2 regions of the Bradyrhizobium sp. ORS 278 genome follow, and region 1 is predicted to be linked to the other one. Evidence: predicted binding sites of a transcription regulator. Region 1 holds the regulator's gene; the other holds the start of a gene.
The links. Region 1 encodes PhoB, which activates phosphate uptake and scavenging genes when phosphate is short. Its sites were predicted from a motif close to TGTCATNNANCTGTCAT; they were not measured.

Region 1 (3,292 bases):
TATGAGAAGATCTCGAAGTCCGAGATGGACGACCGCGTCGAGAAGGCGCTGCGCGGCGGCGCATTGTGGAACGAGGTCAAGGACAAGCTGAACGCCTCCGGCCTGTCGTTGTCCGGCGGCCAGCAGCAGCGCCTGTGCATCGCCCGCACGGTCGCCGTGCGTCCAGAGGTCATCCTGTTCGACGAGCCGTGCTCGGCGCTCGACCCGATTTCCACCGCCAAGGTCGAGGAGCTGATCCAGGAGCTCTCGGAGAACTATACGATCGCGATCGTGACTCATAACATGCAGCAGGCGGCGCGCGTCTCCGACAAGACCGCCTTCATGTATCTCGGCGAGTTGATCGAGTTCGACGACACCAGCAAGATATTCACCTCGCCGAGCGATCGGCGGACCCAGGATTACATCACCGGCCGGTTCGGCTGACGCCGACAGCAATGCCCTCAGGAGATCATCATGGCCAGTGAACATACCGCCAAGGCGTTCGACAGCGATCTGCAGGATCTGACCCGCCTGGTGGCGGAGATGGGCGGCCTTGCCGAACGGCTGATCGTCGATTCCGTCGACGCGCTGGTGCGGCGCGACGTGGCGCTCGGCCAGAAGGTGGTCGCCGGTGACGCGGAGGTCGACAAGCTGCAGCGCGTCATCGAGGAGCGCGCGGTGCTCACGATCGCCCGCCGCCAGCCGATGGCCGTCGACCTGCGCGAGATCGTCGGTGCGATGCGCGTCGCCACCGATCTGGAGCGGATCGGCGACCTCGCCAAGAACATCGGCAAGCGCGTCGCCGCGCTGGAGAGCGACTTTCATCCGCTGAAGCTGATCCGCGGCCTGGAGCACATGACCGACCTCGTTCAGTCGCAGGTCAAGACGGTGCTGGATGCCTATGCGGCGCACGATTTGCCGGCGGCTATGACGGTGTGGAAAGGCGACGAGGAGGTCGACGCGATCTGCACCTCGCTGTTCCGCGAGCTCCTCACCTACATGATGGAAGACCCGCGCAACATCTCGTTCTGCATCCATCTGATGTTCTGCGCCAAGAACATCGAGCGGATGGGCGATCACGCCACCAACATCGCCGAGACGGTGTTCTATATGATCGAGGGCCAGCAGATCATGGACAAGCGCCCCAAGGGCGACATGACCAGTTTTGCGACCACGATCCCCGGCAACTGAGAAAGACGATTCCGACATGGGCGCGCGAATTCTGGTGGTTGAGGACGAGGAGGCGCTGACGACGCTGCTGCGCTACAACCTCGAAGCCGAAGGCTACGAGGTCGAGACCGTGGCGCGCGGCGACGAGGCCGACACGCGGCTGAAGGAGCGCATTCCCGATCTGGTCGTGCTCGACTGGATGCTGCCGGGCCTCTCAGGGATCGAGCTGTGCCGGCGGCTGCGGGCGCGGTCCGAGACCAAGCAGCTGCCGATCATCATGCTGACGGCGCGCGGCGAGGAGAGCGAGCGCGTGCGCGGTCTTGCGACCGGCGCCGATGACTACATCGTCAAGCCGTTCTCGGTGCCGGAGCTCTTGGCGCGTGTGAAGGGCCTGCTGCGGCGCGCCAGCCCGGAGCGGCTGGCGACCGTGCTGTCCTATGGCGACATCGAGCTCGATCGCGAGAAGCGCCGCGTGGCGCGGTCGGGCCGGCCGATCGATCTCGGCCCGACCGAATATCGCCTGCTCGAGTTCTTCCTGGAGCATCCCGGCCGCGTGTTCAGCCGCGAGCAGCTGCTCGACAGCGTCTGGGGCCGCGACATCTATATCGACGAGCGCACGGTCGACGTCCACATCGGCCGGCTGCGCAAGCTGCTCAATCCCGGCCGCGAGCAGGATCCGATCCGCACCGTCCGCGGCGCCGGCTATGCGCTCGACGACCGGTTCGCCAAGTCTGAGCAGGCCTGATCGCGCGGTCTGCGCGGTCACGCCGCTGCCGTCTTGATCATGTGTGATGGCGTTCCCATCATCATGGTCGGGCCTCGGCAGACACAATGATCAAGACGCTCGCCATCTTTTTGACGTTGTTGCTCGCGGCTGCGACTAGCGCCGCGGCCGCCGAGCTCGAGGAGGCCGTCGCCGCGGCGGCGAATGGACAGCCCGCGGTGGCGTTGCGAAGGCTCCAGCCGCTCGCCGTCAAGGGCGACGCGCGGGCACAATTCGATGTCGGCTTCATGCAGGCCTTCGGCGTCGGCGTCGCGCGCAACCAGACGGAGGCGCTGGTCTGGTACCGCAAGGCCGCCGATCAGGGGCTCGCCATCGCCCAGCATTATCTGGGCATCGCCTATTTCAACGGCGAAGGCGCCGCTCGCGATCACGGCGAAGCCGCGCGCTGGTTCAACCGCGCCGCCGCCCAAGGCTTCGCCCAATCGCAATACATGCTCGGCCTGATGATGCTCGACGGCCGGGTCATGTCCCAGGATGTCGTGCAGGGTTATGCCTGGCTGGTGATGGCCGGCCGCAACGGCGTAAGGTCGGCCGGCCGCGAGATCCAGCGTATCAAGCTTAGCGACGCACAGCGGCGTCAGGCCGAGCAGATCATCGCGGCGTGGAGGCCGAAGCCGGAAGCGGCGGATGCCGGCATTGCCAATCCGCGCCCCGAGCAGCTGCTCGGCCTCGACCGGCACTTCGGTGATGTCGTCGATCCCACCTCCTGGCCGGCATCGTCGATCGGTGTCGTGACCCAGGCGCAATACAGCACGGGAGGCTCGTGTACCGGCACCTTGGTGGCTCCCCGCGTCGTGCTGACGGCGGCGCACTGCGTCTTCAACGGTCTGGCTCAGGTGAGTCCGGGCAATGTCCATTTTCTGGCGGGCCTGAACAAAGGCACCCCCGCCGCCTCCTCAGTCGCCGACAAGCTGATTGTCGCGCCGGACTTCATCCCGACTCAGCACGACCAATGGTCGGCCGACCGTTCGCCGGCGGATTGGGCGCTGATCATCCTGAAGGATGCGCTGCCGTCCAGGCCGGTGGCGGTAAGGGCCGTGAGCCGCGACGAGCTTGCGGCCGCGACCCAGGCGGGCACGATCTCCGAGATCGGCTACGGCCAGGAGCGGCGCTATTCGCCGACCGGCCAGCGCAATTGCAGCGCCGGCATGACCAAGGATGCGAAGCTGCTGACCGTCCATTGCCTCGCCAATTTCGGCTATTCGGGCTCCCCGATTCTCGCCGAGATCAACGGCGAACCGGTCGTGGTCGGCATCTTCTCGGCGTTCCACGAAGAGACGAGGCTGATGTTCGCCGCGCCTGCAAGCCAGTTCGAGGCGACCGTGCGGCGCGAGATCGCGGCGCAGAGCGCCTCGGCGC
Region 2 (3,292 bases), 1.5 Mb from region 1:
TAATGCGCCGCGGCGTAGTGCACGTCGGCGGTCAGCCACACCGTGTTCTGGATCGGCGCCGTCTTGATGAAGCGCAGGATCTCGGCGATCTCGAGCTCACGGCCGCGCGCCGGACCATCGCCCTGGGCGATCGCCTCGGAGCCGCGTCTGTTGGCGGCGTCATCATAGACGATCAGGCTGAGCGGCATGTCGGAAGCGATCACCTTCCAGGTCGCGCGTGAGTTCAAGAGCGCCTGCTTCAGCCAGCGCATCTGCTCCGGCCCGATGAAGTACGACGCCGGACCGTATTTGTCCTCGAGGTTCGCACCGTTGGCGCCGCGATAGCTGCGCTCGTCGAGCACGAACACGTCGAGATGCGGGCCGTAATTGATGGTGCGATACACCCGGCCCGGCTCGACGATGCTCTCGCGCATCGGATACATCTCGTGGAAGGCGCGCGCCGCGCGGGCGGCGAGCAGCTGGATGTTGCGCTCCTTGTAGGCCGCCGGCAGGTCCTTCGAGGCCGACCAGTTGTTGGTCACCTCGTGATCGTCCCACTGCACGAAGATCGGCACCTCGGCATTGAAGCCGCGGACGTTCTCGTCGAGGAAATTGTACTTGTGAGCGGCGCGGAATTCGTCGAGCGTCTCGGCGACCTTGGCCTTCTCCTCGACCGTGAGGTTCTTCCAGACCTTGTTGTCCGGCAGCTTGACCTCCGACTTGATCGGACCGTCGGCGTAGATGGTGTCGCCGGAGTGCAGGAAGAAGTCCGGACGATGCTTCTTCATCGTCGAGAAGGTGAACATGCCGCCATCGTCGGGATTGATGCCCCAGCCCTGACCGGCGACGTCGCCGCCCCACACGAACGACACGTCGCGCTTGTTGCCCGGCGCGGTGCGGAAGCGGCCGACCACCGGCTCGCTCTCGACGGACACGTGCGCGAGATCGCGGAATTTGACGCGGTAGAAGATGTCCTGGCCGCTCGGCAGATTGTCGACCAGCATCTTGGCGGTGAAGTCGCTCTCGGGCAGCGCCGCGATCGGCGGCAAGCTCCGCGCGTCCTTGAACGATTCGGTGGTGGCGACCTCGACCAGCATCTGCGACGGCCGGTCGGCGCGCGCCCAGACCACGCCACCATCCATGCTGACATCGCCGGACTGCACGCCATGCGTGATCTGCGGCCGGTCGGCGGCGCGGCTCAGATAGGGCATCGACAGCGTCGCGATGCCGGCGCCGGCGGCGGTCGACAGGAAGCGGCGGCGGGACAGTTTGAGGTTCGGGCGAGGAATGTGAACGGTCATGGGAATCTCCAGGTCGATGGCGCGCGGAGCCCGCGCTGGCCAGACGAAGGAGACGTAGAAAAGATTGATGACGCTGAAATTACAAGCGGGCGCGCCAGCGTGCAGGTCCCGCCTGCACGGGCTCAGGTGCCGGCCGCCCGCAATTGGGCGCCGGTGCGCTGCAGATGGGCCGGCATGCTCATCAGGATGAGCTTGCGATCGGCGACCGCATTATGGAACTGCTCGAGCGCGATGTTGAAGGCGGTCAGGGCGGCATGCTCGATGGCGCCGTCCTCGAAGCAGGTGAGCGTGTTGCGCAGGATCTCGTCGGCCTCGGCCTGGAGCTGATCGAGCTCATCGGTCGAGTCGCTCTTGCGGGCGATCGAGATCATCTCCAGCAGGCGGTCGCGCAGCGAGGTGTTGATGGTGCGTTCGTCTCGCTTGAGGTAGCCGGCAAACCAGGCGCCGGCGGAGCCCATCGCCGACAGCGCCATCAGGCCCCACCAAATGTAGTCGCTGTAGCGGTCGAGGAAGGTCTTCTCCTCGCCGTCGACGAAGGCCGCTGCGCCGGGATGGGCGGGAATGGCGGCGTCCTTGTCGGTGTCGGGCGTCTCGATCTTGGCCGCCAGCGGGAATTCCGACAGCAATTGCTGGCGCACCGAGAACAGCTGGTGCGTGAACGCCGAGACGGTGGAGTCGGCGAGGCCTTTGCGCGCGACGATATGGTGGTTGAAGCTGATCGTCTTGATCTCGTCCTCGGGACGGTCGGGCGAGCCGCCGAACGCGCCAGCCGGGATCTCCGCCGCTTCGTATTCGGGATGGTTCTGCGCGATCGCCTCGGCGGAATCGATGGCCAGGAAGGTCGGCACGCCGCCATCCTTGGTGGCGGCGGCGATGGCATCCGCCGTGATCTTGCTGTTGACCGGACCGGCGGCGAGCCAGACGTCGGCCTTCTGGCTGCGGACCGCCTCCGCGGCTTCGGAGGCCGGAAACTGCACCATCTCGACCTTGGCGGGGTCGACGCCATATTGGTGCAGCACCACCTTCAGCAGATTGGCGTTCGCCGGCGTCCGGCCGATGATGCCGACCTTGTGGCCCGCCAGCTGCGAGATCTTGGTAATCTTGGCGGCGCCCTTGCGGCCCTTGCCCTTGCCAGCCGAGGGCACCCACAGCACGGCGACGTTCTTGCGCAGCGTCGCGACGGCCTGCGCGTTCTTTGGCACCTCGAGATCACCGCGGATAATCGCGAGATCGACCTTGCCCGCGGCCAGCGCCTGCCCACTCTCGGCGGCTCCCTCGGAGGGCACCGGGCGGAGCCGGACATAGGCATGATTCTGCGAGAACGCCTGAGTCAGGGCCTGGACGACCTTGAGGTCGTCACTGTTGGGCGGACCGACCGCGATCTTCAGCACCACCGGACGCATGGCAAAATAATACGCACCCGCCAGCGCGCCGATGATCGCGAGGATCCCGGCGATGACGATGAACACGGCAGGGCGCATCTGTGAGCGCTGCGCTGGCGTGGTCTGCGGGTCTGCCAGGTCCGATCCTCCGGTGATCCGATCGCCCGGGAGCGGCGCCACGTGCGGCTCCATCCGGCCTTGTCCTTCGCTAAGCCGAAACTGTAGCAAATTTCTTGTCCACCCGGAGTGACATCTGCGTCATGGTTACCGGGGGCCGAGTGTGCGCGATGAACGAGGCCGGACCGTGACCAGCCACTCGGCCATCGCCTCAAGGCTCTGATCTGGATCAGTTTTCTGCTAACCTGGCGGCCAGCGCGTGGTCGGGGGCCGTGAACTGACCGGTAAGTTTCGGCTCGTCCGGTCGGCCGGCGAGACGACGGTGGATGGAATCGGAGGATTGCAATGGTGGAGCGACTGTCGGCCGAGGCGCGCGCGAGCGCCCTGCGGGATCTTTCGGGCTGGGCCGAGCTCGACGGCCGCGAGGCGATCAGCCGGACGTTCACCTTCCGGGATTTCAACGAAGCCTTCGGCTTCATGACACGGGTCGCGCTCATCGCCGAGAAGCGCGAT

Region 2: a site for PhoB is predicted at 1,348-1,364, ahead of BRADO_RS01220 (alkaline phosphatase). Genes of this name have one in related genera too.

The regions. Positions count from the first base shown of each region.
Region 1 is NC_009445.1:1,794,529-1,797,820, forward strand. Features, by position in the region: gene pstB (phosphate ABC transporter ATP-binding protein PstB) at 1-423, shown strand, start outside; gene phoU (phosphate signaling complex protein PhoU) at 454-1,170, shown strand; gene phoB (phosphate regulon transcriptional regulator PhoB) at 1,187-1,894, shown strand; gene BRADO_RS07905 (trypsin-like serine protease) at 1,981-3,292, shown strand, end outside.
Region 2 is NC_009445.1:270,577-273,868, reverse strand. Features, by position in the region: gene BRADO_RS01220 (alkaline phosphatase) at 1-1,280, opposite strand, end outside; gene BRADO_RS01215 (TAXI family TRAP transporter solute-binding subunit) at 1,403-2,749, opposite strand; gene BRADO_RS01210 (4a-hydroxytetrahydrobiopterin dehydratase) at 3,119-3,292, shown strand, end outside.